Regions from separate parts of the Pseudoalteromonas sp. C12FD-1 genome, predicted to be linked through region 3. Evidence: predicted binding sites of a transcription regulator. Region 3 holds the regulator's gene; each other region holds the start of a gene.
The links. The regulator FliA, encoded in region 3, starts transcription of late flagellar genes. The targets are predictions, from matches to a motif close to CTAAAGNTNNNNNNNNNNNNGCCGATA.
Positions count from the first base shown of each region.

Region 1: a site for FliA is predicted at 1,215-1,241, ahead of WDB87_RS09350 (VC2046/SO_2500 family protein). Genes of this name have one in related genera too.
Region 2: a site for FliA is predicted at 1,858-1,884, ahead of pomA (flagellar motor protein PomA). Genes of this name have one in related genera too.

Region 1 covers NZ_JBBEVD010000063.1:183,222-186,501, reverse strand. Annotated here, with positions in the region: gene WDB87_RS09365 (MHYT domain-containing protein) at 1-70, opposite strand, end outside; gene WDB87_RS09360 (M48 family metallopeptidase) at 380-1,030, shown strand; tRNA gene WDB87_RS09355 (tRNA-Tyr) at 1,079-1,163, opposite strand; gene WDB87_RS09350 (VC2046/SO_2500 family protein) at 1,276-1,803, shown strand; gene WDB87_RS09345 (DUF6172 family protein) at 1,993-2,295, shown strand; gene WDB87_RS09340 (YchJ family protein) at 2,589-3,068, opposite strand; gene WDB87_RS09335 (SulA-like leucine-rich domain-containing protein) at 3,111-3,280, opposite strand, start outside.
Region 2 covers NZ_JBBEVD010000072.1:5,683-8,962, forward strand. Annotated here, with positions in the region: gene WDB87_RS14390 (flagellar motor protein MotB) at 115-1,035, opposite strand; gene pomA (flagellar motor protein PomA) at 1,038-1,805, opposite strand; gene WDB87_RS14400 (exodeoxyribonuclease VII small subunit) at 2,121-2,363, shown strand; gene ispA ((2E,6E)-farnesyl diphosphate synthase) at 2,366-3,253, shown strand.
Region 3 covers NZ_JBBEVD010000069.1:63,719-66,998, reverse strand. Annotated here, with positions in the region: gene WDB87_RS10320 (chemotaxis protein CheA) at 1-57, opposite strand, end outside; gene WDB87_RS10315 (protein phosphatase CheZ) at 73-840, opposite strand; gene cheY (chemotaxis response regulator CheY) at 856-1,239, opposite strand; gene WDB87_RS10305 (RNA polymerase sigma factor FliA) at 1,281-1,991, opposite strand; gene WDB87_RS10300 (MinD/ParA family ATP-binding protein) at 2,018-2,878, opposite strand; gene flhF (flagellar biosynthesis protein FlhF) at 2,871-3,280, opposite strand, start outside.

The DNA.
Region 1 (3,280 bases), on a different contig from region 3:
GTATAGGGTTGTATGCACCATTTATAATGAGGCTCGGATCTTGGTCGGTTATAAAAAATGCGGAGAGCATAATGACTCTAATTAGTATCTTTATTGAACTAGTTTAATAGATTTATTATATAAATAAACTGTTAATCTAATTATTTATACTATAAATCTGTGAAGTTACCTTTTCTTTTTAAAATATTAACATATGCAGCACGCTTCATTAATAAGGCGTTATTTTGAGTTAATGAATACAATAAAAAATACTGAGCCCATTTATTTATCTGTAAATAACTGCATTGATTAAATAAGGCTTTATAATAGGCTTTTATTTATATTTAGAGCATACACCTTGTTTGAGTATCAGTTAAAGCGCAGCACTAGGCGTAAAACAGTGGCAATAAAAGTAAGCAAAAAACTAGTTACTGTTTATGCACCTACACACGTCCCAAAACTACAAATAGAACAATGGCTGTTTAGTAAAAAAGAGTGGGTAACTGCGCAATTACATAAACAACTTAACGCTATTGATAATCAACAACACCCGTTTAAAAACCAGCAAATAATGGTTTTTGCTAAGCCATATACTATTACTTTTGCTAAAGGGGCACGCTCGCATGTTCAGCAATCCGATAGCGTATTTACTATTTACACTTCTAATCGAGTAACCAAACAGCTTGATAAACGCAAGCAGCTACTTTGCCTTGCTCTTGAAGAAACGCTAACAAACTACATTGAAATGCGCTTGGCTTATTATTGCCAACAGATGTCAGAAGCATTACCGACTAAATTGACGATTGGAAATTATAAACGTAAGTGGGGAAGTTGTAATTCTCGACGAGAGCTAACCTTTAGCCTTAACCTTGTTGGGGCACCTCAGCATATAATTGATTATGTTATTGTGCACGAATTGGCTCATTTAAAGCATTTAAACCACAGCAACGCTTTTTGGAAGCGCGTAGCTAAATTTTATCCCGATTATAAATCTGCATCCGCATGGCTTAAAAACCACGGAGCAACATTGCAGTGGGTATTTGATAATTAGTCTGAAAATGATTTAGATAGAAGCGAAGAAGATATAGAAAATAAGAAGTGGTGGAGGGAGCTGGATTCGAACCAGCGAAGGCTGAGCCGTCAGATTTACAGTCTGATCCCTTTGGCCGCTCGGGAACCCCTCCAATGCAACGGCGCTGATAATAGCAAACTGCGTATTTAAGTAAAGAAAAAAGCTAAAGAAATTTGAAATAAAGCCGATAAATATCTACCAGTTATCATTATCGGCTAAAGACTATGCAAATCGATGATTTGTTAATCACAGAGAGTCAACTAAAGACCAGGCTAAATAAAAGTGTGCATGAAAATCGCAGAGGCGAATTTTCACTTTTATTAGCGATGCTATCGCACGATGCGCTGGATTTTAGTCAATTTCACTTACCAAAAAGTGAAACGCATAGTGCTTATGTAGACGAAGAACAGTTAAGGGAGCGCTTTGGTGCTGGGCCAAAGCAATTATTAGCCCCCGAAAAATTTGATATGAGCATAGGGCAAGAGCACGCGTCTGTGATTGTTCAACAAGGCGAACAAGCAGGTATGATAGCAATAAAATTAAGTCACAGCTTAAACCCTGAGCCACTAGCGATTAGAGATGACAAGTTACATATCCCTTTTACGGTAATCGAGAATTGTGAACCATCAGTACGCAGGCGCTTAAATGACACGCACACCGCGCTTGCAAGTCCACAAATGGACGCCGCCGCATTTTATGACGATTTAACTAATGAGGCTATACATAAACCATTGCTTGTTGCTAACGCATAAAATAATTTAACACTCGTGCGTTTTAAAAGCTTAAAACACCTTATATTTAATAATCGGTTATGCAATAAAATAGAACAATTCCTTTTTTGTTTAAAAAAAGCATCCACAAATTAAATGCAATTGCTATAATGGCTGCAAATGGTATGACTTGAGTGCCATTATCATTAAATCAAGGTAATTAGGAACGTAATGAAGAAAACATTCACGCTAAATCACGAGAAAATCAAATACCCTCGTATGGTTGATGCTGCAAAGCATGAAGTGAAAAAATATTTGAAAAGAGAGCGCAATAAAACGCTACCTGTTGAAGCTGATTACTGGGCATTTGACTGTAAGTTTGGCACAAGTGCCGATGATGCAGAAGTTGTTCACGTAGCTGAAATTAACAACAAGATCAGCGAAATCGAAAAGCAGGCGCTTACTTCATTCTATGTTGAGATTTTAGCTAGACCTGCGCAGCGTGAATCGTACGATTTAGATGATGATGAATAAACCAATAGCAATATTGTAGAAAATGGACCTAAATGGTCCATTTTTTGTTTATGGCAGTTATTAATATATTTAGTGGTATAAAGTAGCGCTTATAGCATTTAGCAATAATGCTTAATCATTTTGAGAGGCTACATGTGGGCTATCAGCGTTAAAAAATTCACATTTATAATAACTTAAGAGCAATTTTTTGCCTAGCTATCAACACGTTTTTCCATCCTCAAAATAGGTCACTTCACTAAGCGGATTAATGGTATTAAATAAGACGCTATTTTTTTCTAAGTGTTTAGCTTACTTTATACACTGTGACACTTTTTATATTTTTTACCGCTTGCGCATGGACAGGGATCGTTTCTGGCAACTTTTATATCGGCGACCGGATTAATAATACCCTCTAAATATCGCCATTCACCGTCTTCTTTTATAAAGTCTGATTTCTCATCTAGCTCACAATATAAGTTTTGGTAAAAATAATATGCGTTAAAGGCAACATAACCTCGCTCATCACTTTGCTGCGTATCGCGCACAACTAATTTTACAAAGCGGCAGCTATTGGCAAAGTCAGCAATTTCATTTACTGGGTTTTGTGCTTGTTTTTCTTTGGCGTAAGTTTTAAATACATAAGATGCATTTTTTAATGCATAAGCACTAAAGCGCGAACGCATTAGTTGCTCAGGTGTTTCTGGGGTTTTTATATCAAGATGATAAGGTTGGCAACAGTCGCCATAATTAAGCTGACTGTTGCATAAGCAAGCGCTGGTACTGGTTACACTCATAAAATACTAATTAACATAGATTAAAAATGTATTTTACCAAGCTTATTGAGTAAGTGATATTGCTGTAGTGCTGGCTTTTTTAGTAAAGCAAAATAGCTTAGCGCTTCTTTTGTTTAAATTAAGCGATAAGTTAACAAGTTGCTGCTCACTTACTATATCGGTCCACGTAATAATGGCTGCAAAATTACCATTATGAAGTGCTGAGTTAAGCA
Region 2 (3,280 bases), on a different contig from region 3:
CATATGTTAAGGAAATGTACTGTAAGCTAAAATAATGAGATTGCCAAGATACTTGAAGGGATAAAGTACCTTAAAAAGAAACTAATTTACTAAAGTTTAACGCTAGGCAATAACCTAGCGTACATCAATAGGGTCTGACTCTTTGGCCTTACCTTGTAAAATTGATATTTCAACTCGGCGGTTTCTGCGTCTATCTTCGTTTGAATCGTTTGGCACCAGCGGGCGTGTATCAGCGCGCCCTACTACCATCATGCGGTTTTTATCAAACCCTTGAACAGTTTGTAATTCACTTGCTACTGCTACCGCGCGTTTTGACGATAAGTCCCAATTATTAATATATAACTCGTTTGAAACCTGAAAATCATCAGTATGCCCCGAAACCGTAATTTCACCAGGTACATCTTTTAATAATTTACCAATATCTTGAATTATGGGCTTAAACTTAGGCTGTAAAAATGCACTCCCTGAGGGAAATGAGCCATTTTCACGGATACGAATAATAATTTGCTGACCGAGGGATTCAAGCTCAATTGCCCCGTCTATAATTTGTTTTTCGAGCTGTTGCGCTATTTTTTTCACTAGCTCATTTGTTTGTTCTTGATCGGCCGCTGAAGTTGCTTGCTCTGAAGATTGCTGCTGCGATGTACTACGTGACTCTCCACCACGCTTATCGCCACGTTGTTCTTGTCTACCACCAGCGGAGCTTTCATCACCCGCTTGAAACTCAAGCATTTGCTGGGTCATTTCAACGGTTTGCTGTTGAATGGTTTCTATCGGGGTAGGCTCAGGCTTGCCTGGAGTAAATTCCATAGCAATAACTGAGGTCCCTTTTGGAATGTCTTTTACTTCTATTTTGTTTTGAACACCAAAAGCAAACTTCATCGAGCCTGCTATTTGCTTAAATTTAAGTACATCCATTTCTGAAAACGCGAGCAAAAGTACAAAAAAACACATTAAAAGCGACATTAAGTCGGCAAATGTTCCCATCCAAGCGGGCAGACCTGGTGGTGGGCATTTGCACTCTTGATCAGACATGGTTACTCCTCGGTATCTACTTTGCGCTTAGACTCAGCAAGGTAGTTTTTCAATATACCTTCAATTACTTTCGGGTTTTGGCCATCTTGAATACCTAAAATAGCATCCAATATTAGACGCTGATTCATGGCCTCTTCATCTTTACGAAGCTCCAGTTTTACCTGAATAGGAATAGCCACTACATTTGCTAAAAATGCACCATATAAAGTCGTTAACAATGCCACCGCCATTGCAGGGCCGATGGCTTTAGGGTCATCCATGTTAGATAACATAGCAACTAAGCCTATTAACGTTCCTATCATACCCATTGCAGGGGCTATATCGGCAAGTGACTTAAATAAACCGGCGCCCAGTTCGTGACGAGTTGTAGTTAAAGAAATGTCTTTTTGAAGCGTGGCACGAACTACATCAGCATCGTGGCCATCAACGAGCATATCTACCCCTTTTCGCATAAAAGGGTTTGGTATTTCGGCTTCTTCAAGGGCTAAAAAACCGCCTTTACGAGCAGAGTCAGCAAGTTCAACTGCTTTTTCGATAAGCTCTTCTGGCGATTCGATTTTAAACATAAATGCTTTACCAACAACCTTACCTATGCCCAAAAACTGCGACAAGGTAAAGTTTGATAACACAATAAATAGTGAGCCACCAAATACAATTACACTAGAAGGCGCATCGGCAAACATACCCATTTCGCCGCTACTACTCATAAACATGGACATGACAATTAAACCAATTGCGCCAAGGATCCCAATTATGGTTGCTAAATCCACATTTCCTCCAAAGTATTATACTTTGTTATTCAAACTTTTATTATTAACTGCTTATCGGCAAGATACTGAAATACTTAAGCCATTTTTGAAAAAAGTGTAAAACACTGTGTTTGGCCTAATTTTAGATCAAGATACCCTGCTCGCCTAGCGACTGATTAATTTTATTGTACACAGTGAGCGTTAATACGCATCTTATACATGGTAAAAATACGATTTAAACTGATATAACTCAAAAAACAACGATCATCCTTTGACCTAGTTTAGCATTCCCCCTAAAATTGGCTCCTAAATTTATCATGCTGGCTGAAATTAAACATGGCGACTAAAAAACCTGAAAACCTAAGTTTTGAACAAGCACTCGAAGAACTCTCAACCATTGTTGGTGAAATGGAACAAGGTGACTTATCGCTTGAACAGTCGTTAAAGCAATTTGAGCGTGGTATAGCCTTAGCTAACGCCTCAACAGGTAAGTTACAACAAGCAGAACAAAAAGTGTCTATTTTGATGGGTAATGACGAAAAAGCAGCGCTTACTTCCTTTAACAACGATATGGAATAACCGTGAGCATACAAGAAAAAATAGAATGTGCTCAACAAGATGTCGTAAAGACCCTGCAACAGTACTTTGATCAACCCCTTGATACCGCACACGCAGTAAAAGAAGCCACGCAGTACGGCTTATTTAACGGTGGCAAGCGTTTACGCCCCTTTTTAGTCTACGCAAGTGGTGAAATGCTCGGAGCTAATAAGCAAGATTTAGATATTCTGGCTGCTGCTATTGAGTGTATTCACAGCTACTCGTTGGTGCACGATGATTTACCCGCTATGGATGATGACGACCTTCGTCGTGGACGCCCAACTTGCCATATAGAGTTTGGCGATGCGCATGCAATTTTAGCGGGCGATGCACTACAAACATTAGCCTTTGAGCTAATCTCGGCTCACAAATTTACCTGCAGCGCGGCAACCCAAGTAAAAATGATCAGCGAACTGGCTAAAGCATCAGGGCTTGAAGGTATGGTAGGCGGACAAGGGTTAGATATTGCAGCCACTGATAAAATGATTACAGTACAACAGCTTGAGCGAATTCATAGGTTAAAAACAGGTGCCTTAATCAACTGTGCCATTACATTAGGTGCATTATGTAGCGAAAAAGCAGACAAACAAACCTTAGAAAACTTAAGTGTTTTTGGGTATGCTATAGGGCTGGCATTTCAAGTGCACGACGACATTTTAGATGTTGAAGGTGACACATTTACTCTAGGTAAGCCACAAGGTTCTGATTTAGCGGCGAATAAAGCAACTTATCCGGCCTTATTAGGTATGCAAGGTGCCAAACAAATGGCGCAAAATTTAATAGAGCAAGCGCATCAAGCATTAAACAAAATAGATGCTGATACCTCTGTTCTAGCGGCGCTGGCAAACTACCTGATTAAGCGTGACCATTGAGTGTTACATATACGTATTGCCATTTAG
Region 3 (3,280 bases):
TTCTCCGGCCTCTACAAGAAAGTCTTGTAAAATATCTTCATCGACTTCAAAGCTCATGCAGTTACTCTCCTCTTAGAAGCCCAAACTTGATAATAGGTCATCGACTTCGTCTTGGTCAGATACAACGTCATTTCGCGACTCTTTATCAATAATAGGGCCTTCAGGACCTGCTAATGTTTGTGCGGCAACCAATTCTTCTGATTCTTGTTGTTCTTTACTTTCAACATTGCTGTCATCTTGAGCAGCAAATGCTGTTAAAAGGTGGATTAAACTTTCTTCAACTTCTCTGACTAACTCAATTACTCGGCGGATAACCTGGCCGGTCAAATCTTGAAAATCTTGCGCCATGAGTACATTGGTCATTAAAGTTTGCAACTCATCGGTTTTATGATGAGAGCTATTCATAAACTTGTCGATGCTGTGGCATAAAGTTTTAAATTCGCCAAGCTCTATTTCACGGTTCATAAGCCTATCCCAAGTAGGCTTAATCTGTGCAATTTCATCTGCTAGCTGCTGTGCAATAGGGAGGCTTGCTTCTACCGCATCCATTGTCTTATTAGCAGCATTTTCTGTCATTTCCATGACATAGTTTAAGCGCTTTTTCGCATCAGGAATTGCATCGGTGGTTAAATCGGTTAAGCGCGTATCAAGTTCAAAGCTTTTGAGAGCTTCGTGTAATTGGCGCGTTAACTTACCTACTTCAGCAAAAAGCTGCGATTGCTCTTGAGAGGCAGTATCTAAAATTAATTGATCAGCTTTATCTTGCTCACCATTTTCTAAATAAACGACGAGCTGACGAGCTTGTTCTAAAGTAATTTGAGGCGCAGCTGGTGCTGACATAAGCCTCTCCTCTCATTAACCTAAGCGTTCAAACACTTTTTCTAATTTAGTTTTCAAAGTACCTGCAGTAAATGGCTTAACAATGTAACCATTAACACCTGCTTGCGCTGCCGCTATTATTTGTTCTTTTTTAGCTTCTGCCGTCACCATTAAAACCGGAATATGTTTTAATTTTTCGTCAGCTCTAATGGCTCTTAGCAAGTCAATACCCTGCATACCTGGCATGTTCCAATCGGTTACAACAAAGTCAAAAACCTGATTTTGCAACATAGGTAATGCTGTAGAACCATCGTCAGCTTCTTGAACATTCGTGAACCCTAGGTCACGCAACAGATTTTTTATAATACGTCTCATTGTAGAGAAATCATCAACAACAAGAATTTTCATGTTTTTATCCAAAACATCCTCCGGTGAGGTCTTAACCTATAATTTACTTACTACTAGTTTATCCAGTCATTGATTTTTGCTTTGAGCTTAATCATCGCCTGACCATGTATCTGACTTACACGCGATTCACTTACATCGAGTATATGCCCAATTTCTTTTAAATTCATTTCATCGTTGTAATACAAAGAAAGCACCATTGCATCTCGCTCTGGTAAAGACTTTATTGCCTCTAACAATGAATTATTAAACCGTTCATTTTTAACATTATTAAATGGTTTGTCTAGCGCTAAATCTTGGCCTGCAGGGCTAATAACATCTTCATCTACCCCAAGGTCTTCAATGCCTAGTACTTTACTGGAATTAACATCATTTAAAATATGATGGTATTCTTCTAGCGAAATATCAAGTTTTTCAGCTACTTCAGTATCTTTTGGTTCTCTATTTAAACTATTTTCTAATTCTGTAATGGTTTCTGCGACTAATCGGCTTTTACGGTGTACCGAACGGGGTGCCCAATCTCCTCTACGCATTTCATCAAGCATAGCGCCGCGAATACGAATACCAGCAAACGTTTCAAAGCTTGCCCCTTTACTAGCATCAAAGTTTTTTGAGGCCTCAATAAGGCCAATCATTCCTGATTGGATTAAGTCATCAAGCTGAACGCTAGGAGGAAGACGAGCTATTAAGTGACACGCCACTTTTTTGACAAGCGACGCGTGCTTTTCAACAATCACATTTAAATTTTGTGTTGATTGATATCCCATAGCTCTTTTCACCGATGTTGTCATAATCAGCCGTTTACTAGCTTCTCAATGAAAAACTCTAAATGTCCTGAAGGTTGATTAGGTATAGGCCATTTTACTGCTTTTGTCGCTAATGTTTTAAACGCGACTGCTGCTGGTGAATTAGGGAAAAGATCGACAATGACTTTTTGTTTACGCGTAGATTTACGCATATTTTCATCATATGGAATAGTCGCAACAAGCTCCATAGACACATCTAAAAAACGGTCTGTTACTTTAGACAGCTTTGCAAAAAGCTCTTGGCCCTCGCGCATACTGCGCACCATGTTTGCAACAATTTTAAATTTATAAACGCCGTGTTCGCGGCTAAGTACTTTAATAAGCGCGTAGGCATCAGTAATTGAGGTCGGCTCGTCACACACCACCACCATGACATCTTGCGCTGCACGAGAAAAACTCAGCACCATGTCAGAAATACCAGCGGCGGTATCCACAATTAAAATATCAAATTCGGTATTAAGCTCACTAAAGGCACGAATTAATCCAGCATGCTCAGAAGGTGTTAGTTCCACCATGCTTTGCGAGCCTGATGTAGCAGGCACGATTTTAATACCGCCTGGGCCTTCAACTAAAATCTCGTCAAGTTCGCACTCGCCTGAAAGGACATGAGACAAGTTTTTTTCAACACGTAGTCCTAGCATTACATCACAATTAGCTAGGCCTAAATCGGCATCTAATACTAATACACGGTTACCCTGCTGCCCTAAAGCAATAGCAGTATTTAAAGAGACATTGGTTTTACCCACTCCGCCTTTACCGCCGGTGACAGCGATAACTTTTACGCCGTTGTTATTGTTTTGACTCATTTTGCGCAGGCCGCTTGCTTGATCTAATACTGTGTTAATCATACATCCCTACTGTGCTTGGCGCCACTGCTTGGTGCCTTGAATGTTGTGCTTTTGCTCTTTTTAAATACAATTGCTCAGCTTTTTTTACTAGTTTTTCAGCATTTGCAACGCGAATATCTTCTGGTACACGCTGACCATTAGTAAGATACCCTATTGGAAGACGATTTTGAATCGCTATACTAATAATCTCACCTAAACTTAATGATTCATCTAACTTAGTGAAAATACAACCGCTTAGCTGAACCTTTTTAAAATGTCTTACGGTTTCTTGCAAAACATTTATTTGTGCTGTGGCACTTAATACTAAATAACTACGTATATCTACTCGTTGGTTGCGCATTAACGTATTTAATTGCTCGGTAAGGCGAAGATCACGCTGGCTCATACCCGCTGTATCAATTA